DNA from 4 places in the Pannus brasiliensis CCIBt3594 genome. Region 2 is predicted to be linked to each of the others. Evidence: predicted binding sites of a transcription regulator. Region 2 holds the regulator's gene; each other region holds the start of a gene.

The links. Region 2 encodes NtcA, which controls nitrogen genes in cyanobacteria. Its sites were predicted from a motif close to TTTGTANCNNNNGNTACAAA; they were not measured.
Region 1: rpe (ribulose-phosphate 3-epimerase) is a predicted target of NtcA. The motif match lies at 2,068-2,087, and genes of this name have one in related genera.
Region 3: V0288_RS03555 (molybdopterin oxidoreductase family protein) is a predicted target of NtcA. The motif match lies at 2,244-2,263, and genes of this name have one in related genera.
Region 4: gifA (glutamine synthetase inactivation factor IF7A) is a predicted target of NtcA. The motif match lies at 3,361-3,380, and genes of this name have one in related genera.

What each region holds. Positions count from the first base shown of each region.
Region 1 is NZ_JBAFSM010000023.1:43,974-49,471, reverse strand. Features, by position in the region: gene V0288_RS13205 (DEAD/DEAH box helicase) at 1-201, opposite strand, end outside; gene V0288_RS13200 (family 10 glycosylhydrolase) at 356-1,825, opposite strand; gene rpe (ribulose-phosphate 3-epimerase) at 2,116-2,823, shown strand; gene V0288_RS13190 (inositol monophosphatase family protein) at 2,922-3,728, opposite strand; gene V0288_RS13185 (hypothetical protein) at 3,908-4,357, shown strand; gene V0288_RS13180 (PEP-CTERM sorting domain-containing protein) at 4,462-4,989, opposite strand; gene V0288_RS13175 (Rpn family recombination-promoting nuclease/putative transposase) at 5,316-5,498, shown strand, end outside.
Region 2 is NZ_JBAFSM010000063.1:14,435-19,932, reverse strand. Features, by position in the region: gene V0288_RS22100 (hypothetical protein) at 1-157, shown strand, start outside; gene V0288_RS22095 (hypothetical protein) at 678-839, shown strand; gene V0288_RS22090 (DUF4346 domain-containing protein) at 880-1,263, opposite strand; gene fabI (enoyl-ACP reductase FabI) at 1,356-2,132, opposite strand; gene ntcA (global nitrogen regulator NtcA) at 2,345-3,022, shown strand; gene V0288_RS22075 (DUF3084 domain-containing protein) at 3,029-4,561, shown strand; gene V0288_RS22070 (hypothetical protein) at 4,665-4,901, shown strand; gene V0288_RS22065 (response regulator) at 5,329-5,498, shown strand, end outside.
Region 3 is NZ_JBAFSM010000004.1:104,826-110,323, forward strand. Features, by position in the region: gene V0288_RS03540 (DUF1995 family protein) at 94-840, shown strand; gene rimK (30S ribosomal protein S6--L-glutamate ligase) at 935-1,840, opposite strand; gene V0288_RS03550 (hypothetical protein) at 1,858-2,013, shown strand; gene V0288_RS03555 (molybdopterin oxidoreductase family protein) at 2,521-4,686, shown strand; gene V0288_RS03560 (hypothetical protein) at 5,019-5,426, opposite strand.
Region 4 is NZ_JBAFSM010000070.1:2,333-7,830, reverse strand. Features, by position in the region: gene V0288_RS22830 (DNA double-strand break repair nuclease NurA) at 1-168, shown strand, start outside; gene V0288_RS22825 (response regulator) at 291-2,681, opposite strand; gene gifA (glutamine synthetase inactivation factor IF7A) at 3,090-3,287, opposite strand; gene V0288_RS22815 (riboflavin synthase) at 3,629-4,300, opposite strand; gene V0288_RS22810 (bifunctional nuclease family protein) at 4,518-5,021, shown strand; gene V0288_RS22805 (aldo/keto reductase) at 5,333-5,498, shown strand, end outside.

The DNA.
Region 1 (5,498 bases), on a different contig from region 2:
AGGATAGGGCGATTCCGTAATCCCGAGGTCGGAAGAAACTATTTTCCCGAGTTCGAGGCGGGAGAGTTGAAAGGGATGACGATTTCCCGATGATTTCCCGCTTTTTTGCGGTTCGGTCGTTTCCGCCCAGAGATAAAACGTTCCCGTCCGGATAAAATCGTCGCTAGATTTCGGAATCCAAGTCCCGTGAAGGATTTTCATAGGTTTTTTAGCTATCGGCTATCGGCATTTTATTGTCAGACGACCGGAGCTAATCGGAAGACTTCCCGGCAGTCCTGGCGTTCCTCCTGCCTCCTGCCTCCTGCCTCCTGCCTTCTCTTCCTTGCATTTTACCTATCCGCACGGGGATCGATCGCTACATCTTACAAAATCGGCGCTCTTTATCGAGTTCGGGTTCCTGCCAGGAAAACGCGAAATGGCTGATACTGGAAACTTGCGGGATACCCACCCGAATCGCTTCCATCTGCGCTTCGAGCGAGGGGCGATTGTTGTAAGATTGTCCCCATAACCCCGCGAGGGCGGGAATCACGCGGGTTTGACCCCCGGAACTTTCTATCACTCGTTTAATCTGCTTCACGACACAGTTCGCGTCGTTACAGACCGCGTAGGACATGGGATGCCATTCCAGCGAGGGAGGAAAACTATCCCAAGCTTGCAGACGGGAATCGAAGCCACTCGCACCGACGAGTTGGTTTCCGTCCGGGAAAAATACCGCCCCCGCGGGGATGCCCTGACGCTCGACGATCGAGGAAAAATAAGCTAGATAATCGATCACCCCCTGCGCGGCGTGAGCGACCGCGAGAAACCAAAGTTCCTGTTGTAAACGCGCCAGACGGGTCTGGAAGGGAATTTTTATCTCGTTTTCGGGGGGAAAGCGACCTTGCCAGAGGGGGGAACCCTCGTCGGGAAAGAGTTTGTCCGCTTCCGCGAGATCGTTGGCACTGAAGAATCCGCGGGTAATATAGCGATCGATGATAAATTTTCCCTTATTATTCGTTCCCCGGTTAACCAACGCCTGACGGGAAGCCGGGCTAAAAATCCAGAGATCTTTTACCTTCGTCACCGCGGATTCGGTTCCCGTCCCGCGCGGGTAACGGATATAGTCGAATAACACCCCGTCGGGACGGCGTTTCAAAATCGCTTGCAGAAGGGTGTAATAATCCCCGCGCGCGGTTTCATTGTAGGGATCGACGAAAGCCTGAGACTGATCGTGAACGAAGGTGGTACTGTCCTGTCCCCTGCCGTTACGGGCTAACACGTCCTGTCGATCGCTTTTCTGGGCGTAAACGTAGCCGTAATTGAGGCTAAACAGCCACGCGTAAACTTTTAAACCCCGTTTATGTCCTTCTTGAATAACTTTCGCCAACAAATCGACATTTTCCGCCCCTCTAGCTTTAATCACGCTATCCCAAACCGTCGGGTTATCGTTGGGAGGGAGTAACACCTGTCCATCGCCGAACACGTCCACGTAGATCGTGTTATACCCTTTCGCTACAATTCGATCGAGCGCGGATTCGATCGATCCCGGACGGACATCGCAGGAGTAGAGACGCAACCAGATCCCCTGTTCCTGTAACCAGTGTCGGGAGCGACAATCGCGTAAACGGGCCGCGTTTTCCGCGACGAGGGTTTCGTAAGCTTTCCGCGCTTGTAAGTTCCCTTTGAGGGAATCCTGCCGTAGATTATCCTTGCGCGCGATCTCGTCGGGAGTTAGTTGACAGTATTCGTTAAGGGATTTCGCCTGCCCCCCGTTGAGGCTAGTAGCGAAAATCGAGGCGGCGAGAAAACCGGAAAGGAGTCGGGGATAACGGAGCGGGTGTGACATACGCGGGGAGTCTCGATCGTCTGAGGGTAAGCTTTCCGTCGGTAGCCGGGGAATGTCGATCCTTACTATACTCGATCCCGGTTTTCCGTCCGGGAAGCGCGTGGCCGGTTGATTACGTCGGCATTCGGCGCGAGGTCTCCCGCGGAAATCGCCGACGATGCCGGAGAGCGCGAGGATTCTATCTGGCCTTTTCCCTCTTCACCGAGTTTTCTAACCCGCTCGCGGGGTATTTTGTCGGGTATTCTGTTAAGATTGTTACGAAAATCTAAACTATATTTCTATCGGTAGCCATGACACAGAACGGAAGCCAGAAGTCGATCGTCGTCTCCCCGTCGATCCTCTCGGCGGATTTTAGCAGATTGGGCGCGGATATCGAGGCCGTGGATAAAGCCGGCGCGGATTGGATTCACGTTGACGTGATGGATGGTCGTTTCGTGCCGAATATCACCATCGGCCCGCTGATCGTTTCGGCAATCCGTCCCTATACCAAAAAACCTTTAGACGTGCATTTAATGATCGTCGAACCGGAAAAATACGTCGCCGATTTCGCCAAAGCCGGCGCGGATATCATCTCGGTTCACGCGGAACATAACGCCTCCCCCCACCTTCACCGCACCCTCGGCCAGATCCGCGAACTCGGGAAACAGGCCGGCGTGGTGTTAAATCCTTCCACCCCGCTCGATTTTATCGAGTACGTTTTGCACCTATGCGATCTCGTGCTGATCATGAGCGTTAACCCCGGTTTCGGCGGCCAGAGCTTTATTCCCGAAGTGGTACCGAAAATCCGTAAATTACGCCAGATGTGCGACGAAAAAGGCTTAGATCCCTGGATCGAGGTCGATGGCGGCTTGAAACCCTCGAATACCTGGCAGGTTCTCGAAGCGGGAGCCAACGCGATCGTCGCCGGTTCCGCGGTCTTCAACGCTCCCGACTACGCGGAAGCGATCGAGGGAATCCGCAACAGCAAACGCCCCCAACCCCAATTAGCGACCGTCTAGTTCGGATTTTTTAGGCGATATTTACGGAATTTACACCGTTTAAAGTTCATTTTTGTCAAATATCCTAAAGATGGGGACGCGATCTCGCGATCGCGTCCCTATTTTACCGACCCGATCGCCCGGATCACCCGATCGTGTAATCCCCGATTAGAAGAGGCCAGCACCTCGGTAGAAGTCGAGACGAGGGGATTTCCCGACCAATCGGTAATAATCGCGCCCGAACCCTCGATAATGGGAATTAACGCGCAGAAATCATAGAATTTCATATCTGACTCCAGGACGATCAGCGGCATCGCGCTCGTGCCGGTCGCCAGCATCATATAGTTATAACAATCGCCCCCGAAAGCGGTTCGCCGACAGAGATGTTGTAAATGAGCGGCGATCGAGCGTTGTCTCTCGGTAACGAACATTAACGGGGTGGTAGAGACTAAACAGGCGTTTTCTAGCTCGCTATCGCTATCTCTCGCGTGGGGGTTGTCGATCGCTTTCCCGTTATAGTAGCCCGGCCCCCCGGAAACGGCCCACCAGCGATCGCCGAGAATCGGTTGATCGACGACTCCCAAGACCGGGCGATCGTCCTCCACCAGACCGATCAACGTCCCGAAAATCGGCAGACCGCGAGCGAACGAGGAAGTACCGTCGATGGGATCGAGTACCCAGTATCGACCGTTACGCGAGGGAATATTTTCCCCTTCCTCGCGGATTATGCCGTCTTCCGGTGATTTTCGGCGGATAATGTCTACCATCGCCTCTTCCGCCACCCGATCGGCGATCGTCACGATCGAGGAAACTTCCCCGATTTTTGTTTCCGTAGATAGACGCGGTTGTCGGAAATAGCGACGGATCGCTTCCGCCGACGTGTCCGCGAGTTCATGGGCTAGTTGAAGATTTCGATCGAGATCCATAAAACGGCAGAAGACAGCGGAAGATTGATTTCTTTATTCTTGACTATCATATCTCTTTTCTCTCCCTTCTTTTTCACTGTTTTCCCGTTCGGGTAAGGAGGGATCGAATTAACCTGGCCAAATTCGGGGGAGGAGAGAAAAAAGTGAACTAGAAAAAAGAATTTTTTAGGAAAATTTGAATGAGTAAAATCGTGGCGATCGGACAATTGGCTTTACTTTGGGCGATCGGTGGCGTGTTTTCTCCCGCTCTCGCTCAATCGCCAACTCCATCGGGGCAACAACAACCGACCTCCGGACAGTATCAGATATCCGACGCGATGTTACAGGACTACGTGAGCGATCAGAATCAAAAATTACCGTCGGTAATCGATAATCAGATTCGCTGGGACTCGATCGCTCTCGGTACGGGAAGAACGTTAATTTACAACTATACTTTCCTCGATCCCTCCATCGCGGGCATTAACCCGAGCGAGACGGATCAGATTAAAGGCTCGATCGTGCAAACCGTGTGCGGGAACGATCAGATTCGCGCCTTGCTCGATGACGCGGTAAACTTCAATTTCAAGTATCACGGCTCGCGGGGGAATTTTCTAACCGAAATTCGGGTCAATCGGAACGATTGTCGGTGAAGCTAGAAAGGGGGGACAGATCGCGCTCTCTTTCGCGTTTTCAAGCTTGAGTGTCGAACCGCGAAACGGGAGAGCGCTAGAATCTCTCCCGCTCGATCGATGGATTACCCTCTCAACTTACGTCCGGCTACTCCCAGCGCGCCTAACCCCAGTAACGCCACCACGCTACCCGGTTCCGGGAGCGCGGCGGGATCGGTAAAGGTAGTCACCCCGGACGAGTTCCACGCGATCCCGTTAACGGAGTCCGCTAAACTAGGAGAAACATTCCCCCCGTCATTCCCGAAATTTAGGGTTTCCGTGCCACCGTTTCGGGTATAAACCGCGTCGAAAAGGGCGATCGTTTCTCCCGTCACGAAAAACCCGGCACCGCCAGAGAACGTCCAACCGCTACCGGTTAGTTCCCCGGTGGGGGTCGAGAGTACGGTGACGATTAAGGTATCACCCGGATTATCCCCCTCTTGTAAACCGTCGATCGTGCCGCTAATAGTTTGACCGCCACCTCCCGATGAAAGCCCACCGTCAATGACAAATGACCAGTTAAACTTTAGGGCGTTCGCGGGGGCCGCGCCGGAGAGGGCTAAAGCCGTACCCGCCACCGCGAGAGCGGAGGCGAAAATCGTATTTTTGTTCATAAATTCTGGGTAGAAGTCAGTAGAATCATCAATAAACTACTACAAACCTTTGATTTTGTCAAGAAAAAACCGAATTTCAGTGTATTTTCTGATTTTTTTGACTTCCCGCTCCTGTCTACTTAAGTGGTTCGATCGAGACGCTCCCGATCGAACCCTCCTTCCCCCGAATATTCCCGCGTTCCCCCCCTCTATCCCTCGCGCGCGAGAAGACTTGCCTTTGTCCGTAAAGTTTTGCCCGAGTTTTGCCGCGGTTCGATCGGGGTAGAATCCTCGTGGCGATTGTTTCGAGAAGTATCATAAGTCCAGTAGAGCGATCGATCCTCGAAGTGAAAACCGACAGTATTTTCTACCGACTATTTCAAACCTTTCCCCGTTGTTTCTTCGATCTGTTGGGTCTGGCCTCGGAGACCGCGGATCACTATCAGTTCACGTCGGTAGAGAGGGGAAACCTACCCGATTGTTTCGATGGAGTGTTTCTGAGTAGCGATCGGAACCGGCCGATTTATTTC
Region 2 (5,498 bases):
AGATATTCTGAAAATGCGAGGAGATAACCTATTAGATAAACTCCGTTATCTCCCAGCTTGTATGTGTCAAGAGTTCGGCGATATCCACCAGAGCGAGAGGATTCTACAAGACCGCTCTCTACTTCTATTGATGGGTATATCAGAATCGATCGTGTAAAGTTCTGTTACGAGTTTAACGCTTCCGCCTAAATTGTTATCGAACTATGGAGTTATATGCGCTACATTCTGATGATGCAATTGGTCATAGGTACGACAGTTATCCTATTGGGAACGGCCGCCCTATTCGCTTGGATACAAAATCGCCCCACTCCCTCGAATACCCGCGATAGAATGAAAGCTTCCCGACTTATTTTAACCCCAAAAGTTTCTGTCGCGATCGAAGATTACCGAGTTTTTTAAAAATTCGCTATACTATTTACCGATTTTATTTTTATCGATCGAAAATCTAGAGACCGATCATGATTTATCAAAAGTAAATTGACACAAAATTGTTTGATTTTACTTTCATCGATCGAATTAAGTCGGAGGCGATCGTGCCAATCCGTACCGCGATTATTCTCGTGATGATTACCGCTCTAGCCGTGATTCTCGGTTATTGGCTAGGAGTGATTCTGCCCGCGCGTCCCCCCCTCTGAGCGGCTACCTATACCTCGGAAACCCGACCGGCCCCGCGGGGGATGAGTTCCCACGATATGCCGGGAGGGGACGCGAGTATTGGATCGATCGAAAAGCCCGGTTCCGTCCGGGGGATCGGGACGCTCCGATCGGAATTCTTACTTTCGATCGATGACGATCCGATCGCCCTACCGCTCTCGGTCGCGTCGGGGTCGGCCTTTTAACGAGAGTCGGCGAGAACGAGCGATCGGCGGATCTAGCGGGTTAATCCTGCACGTATTCCGTCCCGTGGATCAGCGCGTGCTCGGCGCGGGTGAACTCCCGTCCCAGATAGGCCGCGTGGTCGAACATCGTCACCGGAGTTGGTTTCGTCTCCTCGATGATTTTGACCGCCAGTTCCTTGGCCGTTCGCGCCGTATATAAAGTCTGGGCGGTACGTTCCACCTTACCCCGCGCGGGAATCACTTTTCCCGTCTCCGGATCGACGGCTAACCCCCGTTCGTCGATGATATTGGTGTAGTGTTTGGCGCAGATCAGATTCGCCTCTCGATCGAGGTAAATAATAAAGTACCCGTTCGGATCGAGATCGATGTGACGCTTGGACAATTCATCATCGATCGCTTTGATATCTTTTTCTAACTCGTTCATAATTCTGTAGAGGTCGGGAATCAGGAGGCAGGAGGCAGGAGCGAACCACAATACCTGTTCTTTCCCCGTTCCCCTCACCCCCTCCATGCAGACTAAACACCCATAATCTCGTAACCCGCGTCCACGTAGAGAATCTGACCGGTGATACCGCTGGCGAGATCGCTACAGAGGAAAGCGGCCGCGTTGCCGACTTCGGTTTGCGTGACTGTCCGACGTAAAGGGGCGGTCTCCTCGACGAGACGGATCATATCCAGAATTCCCCCGACCGCGGAAGAGGCGAGGGTGCGGATGGGGCCGGCGGAGATACCGTTCACGCGAATGTTCGCCGGGCCGAGTTCCGAGGCGAGATAACGGACGCTCATTTCTAAACCGGCTTTCGCGACTCCCATCAGGTTGTAGTTGGGGATCACCTTCACGCCACCGAGATAGGTGAGGGTGATGATACTGCCACCCTCGGTCATCAGCGGTTTCGCCGATCGAGCCAGACGGGAGAGAGAGTAGGTACTCACTTCTAGAGATCTGTTAAAGGCCTCGCGAGGGATAGCGGTAAAATCGCCCGATAGACCCTCTTTATCGGCGAAAGCGAGACAGTGAATTAAAATATCAAGTTTTCCCCATTTCTCGGCGACCGTGGCGAAAGTGGCCTCGATCTGTTCCTCGTTCTGCACGTCACAGGGAACGTAGAACGCGGGGTGAATCTCCTCGGCCACTTCCCGGACCTTTTTCTCGAAGCGTCCCTTTTCGTCCGGCAGGTACGTGACCCCGATATTCGCGCCGGCGGCGTGCAGTTGCTGGGCGATCCCCCACGCGATAGAGCGATTGTTAGCGATTCCCGTTACTAGCGCGTTCTTTCCAGATAAACTTAACATAGTCCTCGTTTTTATCGATATATCTCCCGAATCGCCGATCGATGGGCGAGATAGGTATAATCAGGATAGGGATAGAGAGACGGAAATCTCCCTTCTCAACCATTGTGAAGCAAAAAGCGCCAAAACTTTTTTCGATTTCTCTTACGGTTGTGTTAATAGGGATAGAAATCGTTGCATAATAAAGACAATTTTTTCCTGTTTTTGGATGTGAGATGGATTTATCCTCGATTCAAGATAAGCCCCTGGTAGAAGTCTTCCGTAGGATCGGCAGTGGCAATTTTCCCCCCGTTGTCGAGACGTTCGAGCGTGGTAAAACGATTTTCTTTCCGGGCGATCCGGCCGAGAGGGTTTATTTCTTGCTCAAGGGAGCGGTGAAACTCTCGCGCGTGTACGAGGCCGGCGAGGAGATCACCGTCGCGCTCCTGCGGGAAAATAGTGTGTTCGGGGTGTTATCCTTGCTGACGGGACAGCGATCCGATCGCTTCTATCACTCGGTCGCCTTCACGCCGGTCGAATTACTCTCCGCGCCGATCGAGCAGGTCGAACAGGCTCTCCGGAGTAATCCCGATCTGTCGATGCTGATGTTACAGGGTCTATCCTCGCGCATCCTGCAAACGGAAATGATGATCGAAACCCTCGCGCACCGGGATATGGGTTCGCGGTTGGTGAGTTTCCTGTTAATTCTCTGTCGGGATTTCGGCGTTCCCACCGGCGAGGGTATCCGGATCGATCTGAAATTATCCCACCAGGCGATCGCCGAGGCGATCGGTTCCACCCGCGTCACCGTTACCCGTTTACTGGGCGATCTCCGCGACCAGAACATGATCTCGATTCACAAGAAGAAAATCACCGTCCATAACCCCGTGGCACTCAGCCAACAATTCACCTGATCGGCGATGACGACTATCGGTTTTATCCTGATCTTGGTGCTGGTTCTCCTGGGCGGCTCGCTGGCGGCTATCGGGGATCGTGTCGGTAGTCGGATCGGCAAAAAACGCATGAGATTGTTTAATCTGCGTCCCAAACAGACGGCGACGCTGATGACGATCCTGACGGGAACCCTGATCTCGGCCTCGACGCTGATTTTGTTGTTCGCGTCGAGTAAGCCCCTGCGTCAGGGGGTTTTTGAACTCGATCGACTCCTGGAAGAACGCCGCGCCCAGATCAAGGATTTAGAATCCAAGGTGACGGAAGCGACCGAACAGAAAAATAAAATCGAGAGCGAGTTAAAAAAAGTACGGGAGGAACAGGTCACGGCGCGACAACGCCTCGATCGACTCAACCGGAACTATCAGTCCTCCCGAAAGCAGTTACGGGCCGTTTCCGAACGGGTGGCGCGTTTTCAGGAAGAGGCGCGGCGGTTACAGAACGAGCGGAACGTCTTGAACGATCAGAAAGAACGGTTAATCGCCCAGCGGGATCGGCTGGAACGCCAGAAAACCCTGCTTGCCGGCCAGATCGGCCAACTGCAAACGCGGGTTCAAGACCAAAACCGGCAATTGCTCGCCCGCGAACGGCAGTTGGAGAGTCAGCGCAAATTGTTGGAGAACCAACAGAAATTACTGACCGAACGACAGACCCGACTGCAACGGCTAGAAATCGCCCGGCAATCGCTACAGGGGGAGATCGATCGACGGGACGCGCGCATTAGCGAACTCGATCGCTCGATCGTCGGCAAAAATCTCGCCCTAGAACAGACGGAGGGAAGATTACGAGAGTTAGAGAGCCAGATCGTCTCTCTCCGGCGCGAGGTGGAGGTTCTCGAACAGTATTATCAGACCTATCAGGAATTGCGGGAGAAACAGATCGCCATCGTTCGCGGTCAGGTGCTTTCCTTCGGCGCTTTTCGCGTCGTCGATCCGGGGGCGATCGTCGGGGCGATCGATCAACTGCTCCGACAGGCCAATACCTTCGCCATCCGCGCCACGCGACCGCGGGACCCGAACCCGGAGGAACGGGTGGTCAAGATCACCAAAGCGCAGGTGGAACAGTTAATCCAACAACTCCAGGACGGGGGGGAGTACGTGGTCAGAATTCTCTCGGCGGGAAATTACGTGATCGGCGAGCGAGAGGTGCGGGTGGTCGCCGATGTCGTGCCGAACCGACAGATTTTTTCGGATAATCAGGTGATCGCGGCCGTGTCGGTCGATTCGCGGGACATGAGCGAGGAGGAACTTCAGAACCGTCTCGATCTCCTGCTGGCTTCCGCGCAATTCCGCGCCCGCAGTGCCGGGGTTTTAGGGACGATTCAGGTGGAGGACGGTTTACTGACCACGGTGGTCAATTTTATCGATCGGGTGAAGCGTTCGGAGGTGGAGATCGACACGATCGAGGCGATCGCTTCCGAGGAAACGAAAACCGCTGGCCCGTTGAAGTTACGTCTCGTGGCCAAAAGTAACGGCGAGATGGTTTTCACGACGACCCCGTGAGTGTCTGGAGAATTGTCATCGATCGCCCGGAATCGATCGGCCCCTCCCCCCGGTGCTTTTCTATAATTCGGGGTAGGAAGGAATTTTCGGTTCGATCGGGGCTATGGATAATCGACAATGGCCGGCCGCGCGCGCGGAAACGGGATTACAACCTCGACACTTCGCCGATCTCGTTCGGGTGGTACAACTGGTTTTCGATCCCGGCGCGGGGGTTTCCGGGCGACAGTGGGACGCGGATCGGGCTTCGTTCGGACTAGCCCCGGAATTGGTCGAGAATTTGAACGAATTGGGACAGAAATACCGTTACGCGACCCCTCACGGTTCGATCGTCCCGATTTGAGCGAAATTAACCCTGGAAAGCGGAAGTTGGTTGAGCGAGAATAAAAATACTCTCTGGCAGTTCGAGGAGAACTTTCCCGCGTTGGATGAGGATTGAGCGGCTCGATCGTTTTCCCCCTCGGCTCTCGTTGCCTTTTCGGTTTTCAGGGGGGCGATCGATAATTATTATGAATTTTTGAAAGGAAAGATTTCCGAGCGAGCGTCGAGTCACCGCGTTCGATCGGTAAATTCTCGGTCAAAACAATCATGTTCTAGCGGGTAAGCCGTGATCCTATTTACGGGTACGCGACAATTTTTTGAAAATTCTTAATCAGAAGAAATATTTTAATTTATATGTTTTTTTAAGATTTTTTCGATTCCAAACAATTTTTAAAGCTTATACTATAAATAGTAGCTTGTAAGTTGAGAGGGAGAGATGCATCATGGTTATGACCGCTAAAAAGAAAGTATTAGTCGTTGACGACTCCCCGATCATGACGCTGATCATTGGAGGCATTGTCAATGAAGACCCCCTGTTACAGGTCACGGAATACGCGGGAGACGGCGCGGAAGCGCTCGCGAAAGTTGACAAGGTTCAACCCGATCTGATTTTACTGGA
Region 3 (5,498 bases), on a different contig from region 2:
TTCACTCCTCCCGTACCCCGCGCGAAGTCTTCTTGTAGTCTCGGTATCCCCCGTCCTACAATGATCGGAGAGATCCCCTTACCGTTCGATTCCATGACCCTTCCCAATTCCCTCGAAGAAGCGATCCTTCAAGCCAAAGAAGCTACCCGACTCGCGTTATCGGAAGGCTTGACCCGTTTACAGGTCGAGCTAATCATTCCCGAGATCGCTCTAGAAGCGCAAGCCTTAGCCCTGGATTTTACCTCGCTGTTCGAGTCGCGCGGATCGGGTCTTCGGGTTGTTTTTCCCGATACGGGCGCGGCCATGTTAGCCCGTCGGGATTGGGGAGAAACCGTTTTTCAAATCGGCGATCTCGGCAGTCGTTTTATCCCCGTCGATCAGAAGATTTCCGAAGAAGATACCGCCTATCTGGTCGTTTGCCCCTCCTCGGTGGAGATTAACGCCGTCGAAAAGCTGTGTCAGTTAGCGGGCGATCGACCGGTCGTTCTTTTGATTCCCCAGTTAGAGGATATAGCGATCGTCGGCATCGGTTACGCGGCCCGACAATTACGCGAAAGATTTTTAAGTACCCTCGAAAGCTGTTATTATTTCCGTCCCCTGGAGGGCGCGACCGTTTTTCGTTCCTATCCCTCGTCGTGGGAAGTCTGGTTGGAAAAAGAGGACGATTACGAGTTAATCGCGCGAGAATCGAGCAAACCGATGGGCGAGAGACTGGACACGCTGATCCTTCAGGCGACGGCCAAAACCCCGGACGGCGCGGAACCTTCCCCGACCCCCGCGGCCCGGAAAACCGGCTTATTTTCCAGCGTGGGTAAATTATTAAAAGCATTACGGCAGTAATCGCTTGAGAATTTCCGAGAAAACCGAGATTCTCGGATTCTCCCGATTCGCGATGCCGTAGGGCCCGAAAAACGGGCAATTCCCTTCCTAAATCTTAATCCCACGATCGATCGCCCGGAGCGCCGGAACCGGCATTTCCGGCCACGAAATCGATAATGTTTCCCGCCACATCGACCCCGGTGGTCGCCTCGATGCCTTCCAATCCGGGGGAGGAATTGACCTCGATCGCCACCGGCCCGCGCTTCGATCGCAGTAAATCCACGCCCGCCACCCGTAAACCCATCGCGTTCGCCGCCCGAACCGCGATATCGCCTTCTTCCGGGGATAAGGTCACTTTCTCCGCCCTGCCGCCGCGATGCAGGTTCGATCGGAAATCCCCGTCCACCCCCCGCCGTTTCATCGCCGCCACCACCTTCCCATCGACGACCAAACAGCGGAGATCCTCCCCCGCCGCCTCCTCGATAAACTCCTGTACCAGAATATTCGCGTCTAACAGCCGGAAAGCCTCGATCGCCGATCGGGCCGCGGGATGGGTTTCCGCCAACACCACGCCGATCCCCCGCGATCCCTCTAAAAATTTAATCACCAGGGGCGCGCCGCCCACCGTCTCGATCAATCCGTCGCTATCCTCGATCGCGTGGGCGAATCCCGTCACCGGTAAACCGATCCCCTCGCGCGCGAGGATCTGGAGACAGCATAATTTATCGCGCGAGCGGGAGATCGATCGGGAGTCGTTCGCGGTAAACACCCCCATCATCTCGAACTGTCGCACTACCGCCGTCCCGTACAACGTCCTCGACGGGGCGATCCGGGGGATCACCGCGTCGAAACTCTCTAGATTTTTCCCGTTGTAGAGAATGGTGGCTTCCCGCGAGGCGATATTCAGGTAACAGCGCAGGTAATTGATCACCCGGATCTCGTGTCCCCGCCGTTCTCCCGCCTCCTGTAGTCGCTTCGTCGAGAAAATAGAAGCGTCTTGAGACAATATCGCGATTTTCATAGAGTTTTACTTAAATCTTGTCTTTCCGAAGCGAGGGGGCGAGTCGATCGCCGATCGGGTTTCCGTCCGAACGCGCCATAAATATAGATCTCTTGGGAAATTCAAAAATTGTCGTGTGGTTAGGGAGTCAGGAGTCAGGAGTCAGGAGGAAGAATAAAGAATACTATAGCTAAAAATTTCAAAAAATACCTATTTATCTTGTATAATTCCAGCTTTTGAAGTTTTTAGTCCCTCAAAAACGAATTGTGCAAGAGGTCTAATCTCGTTCTCGTATAGCGGGGCATAGATCATTTTGCCATACTCCCGTCATCCCTCTTTTCGGAAAATTCCCCGGAGGATGGGAAAGCGACAATCCATGCAATTTTCGCAGGAAAAGTTGCCGAAACAGCAACACCCGAAATAAATCGTATCAATCGCTACATTATAAACCCGAAAATCTCCCGACCATCTACATAAGACCGACAAAAAAACGATCGAACTCCCAACAAAAATAATTCGATGTCAACAAAACCGTTCAAAATCCCGACTTTATCCCGATCGATAAAATCATTCCTTTAATTATTCGAGAAAGAGGCGATTTTTCTTTCTTCTCTCCTGCCTCCTGCCTCCTGCCTCCTGCCTCCTGACTCCTGACTCCTGACCTACACGAGAAATTTTCTATTCCGCGAGAGACCCGATCTATGACAGACCCCGTGAGAACGCAGTGTCCCTATTGTGGTGTGGGTTGTGGGTTAACCGTTACCGCGAGTCCGAACCGACTCGGAAACCCCGCGCCGAAAGTCACCGGCGATCGATCCCATCCCTCCAGTCAGGGTATGATCTGCGTCAAGGGGGCGACCGTCGCCGAATCGATCGACACCAATCGATTAAAAACGCCGATGATCCGCGAATCCCTCGACGGGAATTTCCGTCCCTGTAGCTGGGAGGAAGCGTTCGATCGGATCGTCCAAGAAATCCGTACCCTGATCGAGAAAAACGAAACCGATAGCATCTGTCTCTACGGTTCCGGGCAATTCCAGACCGAAGATTACTACATCGCCCAAAAACTCATCAAAGGCTGTCTGGGAACCAACAACTTCGACGCGAACTCCCGTCTCTGTATGTCCACCGCGGTCGCCGCGTACCTACAGAGTTTCGGTTCCGACGGCCCGCCCTGCTGTTACGAAGATCTCGAACTCACCGACCTCGCCTTTCTAATCGGGACGAATACCGCCGAATGTCACCCGATTATCTTCAACCGTCTCCATAAATACCTCAAACGTACCCCGAACGCTAAACTTATCGTTGTCGATCCCCGCGCTACCAAAACCGCCGAAGCCGCCGATCTTCACCTCGCCATCCACCCCGGAACCGATATCGATCTCCTCAATGGCATCGCTTATTTATTGCAACTTTGGGGGAAATTAGACAGGGATTTTATCGACAACCATACCCGCGATTTCTCCCGCTACGAGGAAGTTATCCGGCATTACCCCCCCGAAGTCGTCACCCGAAAATGCGGGATCAATAGCGAAGATCTCGAAAAAGCCGCGCGCTACTGGGCCGAATCGAACCGGGTTCTATCCCTGTGGTCGATGGGCATCAATCAATCCAGCGAGGGAACCGCCAAAGCCCGCACCATCATTAACCTACACCTAATGACCGGCAATATCGGCAAACCGGGGGCCGGCCCCTTCTCCCTCACCGGACAACCGAACGCGATGGGCGGCCGGGAAGCTGGCGGACTCTGCCACCTGTTACCCGGCTATCGTTCCGTGAAAAATCCCGATCATCGCGCCGAGGTCGAGGCCGCGTGGGGTTTACCTCCCGGAAGAATTTCCCCCGTCCCCGGTCGCGACGCGTGGAGTATGATCACTGGGTTGGAAACGGGCGAGGTAAAATTTCTCTGGATTGCGGCGACGAATCCCGCGGTCAGTATGCCGGATCTCGAACGTACCAAGGCCGCCCTCCGGAAATCTCCCTTCACCGTTTACCAGGACGCGTACTATCCCACGGAAACCAGCGCCTACGCCCATTTACTCCTTCCCGCCGCGCAGTGGGGCGAGAAAACGGGAACGATGACCAATTCCGAGCGGATGGTGACGTTAACCACCGCTTTCCGTCCGCCGGTGGGTCAGGCGCGCGCGGATTGGGAAATTTTCGCCGAGGTCGGCCGCCGTCTGGGATTCCCGGAAATGTTCGATTTCGCCGATCCCGCGGCGGTACATCGGGAATTTGTCGGCCTCACCCGCGGCCGTCCCTGCGATATGTCGGGGATGGGTCACGATCGCCTCGCGAAAGAACCTTTACAATGGCCCTATCCGGAGGGTAACGAGGATAAATCCACCGATAAACGCCTGTATACCGATAAAAAATTTTATACGCCCGACGGGAAAGCCGTATTCGCCGCCTATCACTCGCGGGGATTAGCGGAACCGCCCGACGGGGATTATCCCCTGGTACTGACGATCGGGCGCTTGTACGGTCACTGGCACACGCGAACCAGGACAGCACATATCGAGAAAATTGTCAAGATGCACCCGAAACCGTTTATCGAGATCCACCCGCGGGACGCGGCGAAATTCGGTATCGAGGACGGGCAAACGGTGGAAGTTAGTTCCCGTCGGGGTTTCGCTTATTTTCCCGCGCGGGTGACGATGGCGATCGCCCCCGGTTGTGTCTTCGTGCCGATGCACTGGGGCGCGCTGTGGGAGGACAACGCGGAGGCCAACAATCTCACCCATTCCGCCGCGTGTCCGATCTCCCTGGAACCGGAGTTAAAAGCCTGCGCGGTGACGTTGGTTCCGGTTAGCCTGAAATCCTCGCGTTTTCTGGTGGAATCCGGTCAATTGACTTCTACTCGCTAGAAATGGGGAATTCGATCGGATTTTTCCAATCTCGGAAGATTTACCGAAGACATCGGGTAAAAGTCTCCCGATTGGCGGGGAAAAGTTTTTAGAGGGAGTCCAAGACAATACTTCTCGGATAAGCGTCGTTTACCCTCCCCCCCGCAACCCCTAGGTTCGATCCCCCCTAGCCCCCCTTTTTAAGGGGGGAACCGGAGCGAAAGCCCCCCTTAAAAAGGGGGGTTGGGGGGATCTTTTCGCTAACCGAGAAGTATTGGAGTCCAAGATCCCGGACAAAACCCGCCTCCTGCCTCCTGCCTCCTCTGACGGTAGGGCGATCGCCCTCGGACGAACTAATCGGAATTCCCGCTTTTAGAACCGAAGTAAAAGCCGATGGCTGTACCGATCAAACCGGTTTGCGCGGTCCAAATCAACGCGATCAAGTCTTTGACTAAAGAGATAGTTTTTTCAAATTGCTCCGCTTTTTCCCGATCGATAATATCCAGAATGAAACTCGACACGGTAAGAACAGCGATCGCGCTAAAACTAGCGATTAGAGTCGTCCACAAAAGTCTAATTAAAGAGGTAGCTATTGGTGGGCGAGTGTTGTCTTTTTTATCCGCGATGGTTTTCTCGGAGGGAATATCCGGGGAAGTCGGATCTGGTTGAATGGGAAGCTCTCTCCGCTCGGGTATATCTTCCCGTGACTCATGGTTAAGTTCTGGGTTTTCAGGATTTGTAAGCATCGCTCCAATATCCAATAATTGAGATGTTTATTTCAAAATTTGTTCTAGAAATCTATATAATTAATTTCAGTATATCATCTTTCGTAT
Region 4 (5,498 bases), on a different contig from region 2:
GGATACGGCTATCCTATCTCCCTAGCCGAAGCCCACAATCTCGCGGTGATTAAAGGGGGCGATCGAGCGCGCTTTTTCGCCCTCCTCGAACAACAGATGATCAAGGTCGGCCTACACGATGTCGGCACCTCCTACAAGGAAGCCCGCAAGCGCGGCAGTATCGCTTAATCCGGGAGATGGGAAAGGTGAGGGAGGTGAGGGGGATTATAAAGATAATTAATCTCCTGCCTCCTGCCTCCTGCCTCCTGCCTCCTGCCTCCTGCCTCCTGTCTCCTGCCCCCTGCCCCCGTTCACCGATAGAGACAATACGTGTTTCTGCCGCGATTTTTGGCGGTATAGAGGGCTTGATCGGCGGTTTCGATGAGGATCGAGGGGGAGATCTCCATCGTCGGTAGGATACCCGCGATTCCCATGCTCACGGTTACGAATTCGTTCACGGTGGAGAATTCGTGGGGGATCTGTAAATCGGCGATCGCCCGACGAATCCGTTCCGCCACCGCTAGAGCGCCATTTAAAGTCGTGTTCGGTAGGATAATCGCGAATTCTTCCCCCCCGTACCGGGCCACGAGATCGGTCGTGGAAGTCAGACAGCCTTGAATGGCGATCGCTATCCGGTACAGACAAACATCCCCGGCCGGATGCCCGTAATGGTCGTTATAGAGCTTAAACTCGTCGATATCGCAGAGGATCAAGGCTAACGGTTCTCCCGAGAGCGATCGATTCTGCCACTCGATCTGGAGAGTCTCGCTAAAAGCCCGACGATTGGCCACCCGCGTCAGGGAATCGAGGTAGGCCAACTGTTTCCATTTGCGCGATTGCTGTCGCTGGGAACGGGTCAACCGTTGATGTACCCGCGCCCGTTCCAGATGACTCAGCGCGCGCGTGACCAACTCCTCGGACACGCTCGTTTTGCCGATAAAGTCGTCGGCCCCGGCGGCAAAAACCGTTGCGAGCGTGGCGGGATCGTCCCGCGACGAGACGAAGAGAATCGGTAGGTACGCGTATTCCGGATCTTGCCGGGCGACTTTACACAGTTCGATCCCGGTAAAATCGGGCATTTGCAGATCGAGCAATAATAAATCCGGCTCGGTAGCGGTGAGGATCTCCCAGAATTTCCCCGGATCGCTGACCCCGACCACCTCGATCGAGCGTTCTTGAAATAAAGCGGTCAGGACGGCTAGAGAACCCGGATCGTCATCGACGATCATCACGGTCGCCTGTACCGGACACGGCGACGGGTAGAGTCCGGCGAGCGCCGACCACAACCGCGCCGGGGCGATCGGTTTGGTCAGATAGCCCGCGCTCCCTAAACGGGCCGCCCGCACCCGCGGTTCCAGACTATCCTCTCCCGCGACAATTAAAACGGGAATCCGGCCGTGAAGTTCCTTTAAACGGGCGAGCGTCTGTAAACCGTCCTCGATCGCCGCGCTATCGAGATCGAGAACGATCGCCTCGGGAACGCTCGTTTCTAATGTCCGCAGGGCGCTCGTCCGGTCGGGCGCGGTTTCCAATCGGATGCCCCGCTCGCTCGCTTCCGGTTGTAGGCTCTCCATCCATTCGAGCGCGTCTTTACCGACCAGGAGCAGACTCGATCGCTTCGGTGTCGTCGATCGGGTTTCGAGCGAGAGCGCGTCCGGCCCGGTCGCGTCTTTCAATTCCGTTAAAAGCCGTTCCAGTCGTTCGTGATCGGCCGGCGTTAGGATATCGGTCTCCAGCAGTAAATGCTCGATCGCCCTCGCCGTTTCCGAACCCCTCGCGTAACCGAAGGTTCCCAGACTACCCGCTAGACGGTGCGCTTCCCTTTGAGCTTGCTGATAGTAGCCCGGCTCGCCCCGTCTCGATCGCAGTTCCCTTACCGTCCTCTCGAAATCGCCGATCCGCCGGCCTAACGACGCGCTAAATTCTTTCCCGAGTTCCCGGAGCGGCTGGATTCGCTCGATCGGCGGAACTCGTGTCGGTTCCTCGCGGCCGATCGGGCCATCGTCCGATCCCCCGTTTTCGTCCGGGGGCGATTTGAGGCGATACCCCCGGCCGTACACGGTCTCGATCGATTCCTCGCTCACCCCGGCGTTTTTCAAGCGTTGTCGCAGATCTTTGATCAGGTTCGTGACCGCGTGTTCGCTGGGGCAATCGTCGAGCGTCCACAGTCGATCGAGGATCGCCTCCCGGCTGAAAATCCGCCGCGGGTTGCGGAGGAACAGTTCCAGGAGGCTATACTCTTTCGGTCGCAAGACGATCGGCTCCCGATCGTGGGTCACGAGCGCGGAAGTCGGATCGAGCCGTAATTTCCCCCAGGTTAAAACGGTTTCGACGCTCGTTCTCTGTCCCCGACGCGATAGCGCGCGAATTCTCGCCAGCAGTTGCCCCGGATCGAACGGCTTGATCATGTAATCGTCCGCGCCCGTATCCAGGCCGTGGACGATCCGCTCGTTAGAATCGATCGAGGTTAATATCAGGATCGGGGTCGTTTTCCCGGCCGATCGCAATTGCCGACAGACATCCATCCCGTTGAGTTTGGGCAGTTGGAGATCGAGAACGATCAGGTCGTGACTCCCTTGTAGGGCTAGTTCTAGCCCCGTTTGACCATCGACGGCGATATCGACCGTGTAATGGTACGCCGCGAGAATTTTCGACAGGGACTCCCCCGTGTATCGATCGTCTTCTATTACCAGAATTTTCATTCCGATCTACTAATGACTGAGTTTTTTTAATCATCATAGATCGATAAACGGTTCTCGAACGCCCGAGGAAAAAACAGTTACCGAATCGGGAAATTGTCCACGCTTTCCGATAGGTATAAGAATTTTCTGATAATTGGAAAAATCTCTCGATCGAGTCGATCGCGATACATTAAAAAAGATAAAAAATTCCAGAGAAACCGCGAGAGATCAATGTTCCCCCGAAAATATTCCCTCGCGAATCCCGCCCCGGATCGTTCGATTTTTTCCGTTTCCGGTCGCTCTCCGCCCGCCGTTCACCGGGGGAAGCCCGCGCGCGAATATGGAAAACCCCGTTAATCCGAGGATTGAACGGGGGCGATTCCCTTATGTTCTAAGATGTAAGCGATTTAATCAATAATCGTCGAAAAACTAGCTCAGGGTCACATTGGAGCGATCGTAGGTTTTCCGGAAACCGGGCTGGGGTTGACCCTGGATCGTCGTCCAGTATTGATTGTCATTGTCGATGCCGATTTCCGAGGCACTCCTTTCAAGCAAAGATTGTTGACGGTTTTTAATGGCGTGGTGGTGACGCATCATTAACGCCCGAGCTTGTTGTTCCGTAGACATAGCCGTTTCCTCCGAGTTGCAAGGTAGGTTGTGAACGTTTTTTTATCACCCACTAATATATATAACACGAACTTCTGTAGCAAATTTTACAAAATCGCGAATTCCTCGAAAAATTAACAAAACTTAATATTTCGCCGCCGGCGAAGGCAGAAGGCAGGAGGTAATAGGCAGACCGTCGGGTGGATTGGCGAAGCGTAATCCACGAAGAAGCTACAAAAACGCGAAGATTATCATTTAGGATGATAATCCAACTTTTTTTAGAGATTTTTCCTTGTCTGATTCTTGATTCTCCCTCCTGTCTCCCGGCTCCCGGCTCCCGGCTCCTGAATCCTACAAGAGACCTAATACCCGTTTTCCGCGAGGAATTCCAGGCTGATTTCCTCGATCGCTCCGCCCGATCGCTCTCCGAGTAACCTTTCGACGTATTTACCCAGGATATCCCCCTCCAGATTCACCGGATCGCCTGGTTTGAGTCGCGAGAGATTCGTTTCCTTGTACGTGTGGGGGATAACAGCCACCGTGAAGCGATCGCCCGTCGGGTCATAATCGGCCACCGTCAAACTGATGCCGTTGACCGCGATACTGCCCTTGGGAACGATATAACGGGCGATATTCCGCCGCCACTGTTCATCTAATGCCGGGGGAGCCGAAAACGTCATCTCCCAGGAACTCGCGGCGAGAACCGAATCCACCAAACAACCGACCCCATCAACGTGACCGGTCACGAAATGGCCGCCGATCTTGCTTCCCGCGCGCAGGGACGTTTCGAGATTCACAGGAGCCGACGAGCCGAGCCGCTGTCCGAGCGTGGTACGTCGGAGGGTTTCCGGGGAGGCGGTCGCGACGAACCCATCGGAAAAGATCTCCTCGACAGTCAGACAGACTCCATCGACCGCCACGCTATCCCCGATCGCCAGATCCGCCAGAATAAGATCCGAGGAAACCGAGAGATAGAGACGATCGCTATCGACTACCCCCAGCGATCCCAAAGCCTGAATCAAACCTGTAAACATAAACGTTATCTGAGAGAATGAAAGTAGTGAGCGTATACGGTCGGGTAGCCTTTCGAGCGATCGTCCCTTCGCCTCTAGAGACCGTTTACTTTTCGGGAAATATTCCAGATCGTTTCGGGTATCCCGGTGCATACTGTGATTGTAGCGATACACCGATCGTCGCGTCAGCCATCGCCCCGTCTCCCTAGCCGCTCCCTACCTTGGAGAAGCCATAGCCATGATCGAAATGAAAGTTGCCGGAATCGCTTTAGACGCTATCACCCGTAGTCCGATCGTTCTGCTCAAGGATGGCACCGAACGTCGCGCCTTACCGATCTATATCGGGCAAGATCAAGCGAAAGCGATCATCGGCGCGCTAGAGCAACAAAAACCACCGCGTCCTCTCACCCATGACCTGATCGTGAATTTATTCGAGGCGTGGGAGATGGAATTGGAGAAAATTATTATCCACTCTCTACAGGATAATACATTTTACGCCGTTCTCTGCCTAAAAAGAGGGGAAACCAAGAAAGAAATCGATTGCCGTCCCAGTGATGCCATCGCGATCGCCCTCCGTACCGATAGCCCCGTCTGGGTGATGGAGGAAGTGATCGCCGATGCCTCGATCCCGGTCGATCGAGATGCCGATGAACGGGAACGGAAGGCTTTCCGCGATTTCGTCTCCAACCTCAGCCCCTCGGATCTAATCCAACGCGGCGGCGGCGATCCGGACAATTCTTGAGACAAGCTATCAGCTATCAGCCGTCAGCTATCAGCCCGCTATACTCGGTTTATCGAGTGTAGAAGGGTTTCGATCGAAAGTTATCGCCCGATACGCCGATAATTCAATCGGAAAGCCGGACGCTGAAAGCTGAAAACGAACTCCTGACCCCTCAAAAGATGATACCTCTCACGGAATTCATTTTTGAGAATCTAAAATCGGGAATGAATGCCGATTTTAAAAGATAAATTGGTTAGAAGTGGAATTTTCGAGCGTATGATTTTGTATTCCATCTCCTGCCTCCTGACTCCTGACTCCTGACTCCTCAAAAAATGCAGTACCGACGGTTCGGGAAAACGGATTTATACCTCTCGGTGTTCTCGCTGGGGACGATGCGCTGTTTGTCCGGCGAGGACGTTTTCGAGAGAACCCTGCACCGGGCGATCGAACTGGGCATCAATCATATCGAGACGGCGCGGGGGTACGGACAGGCGGAAA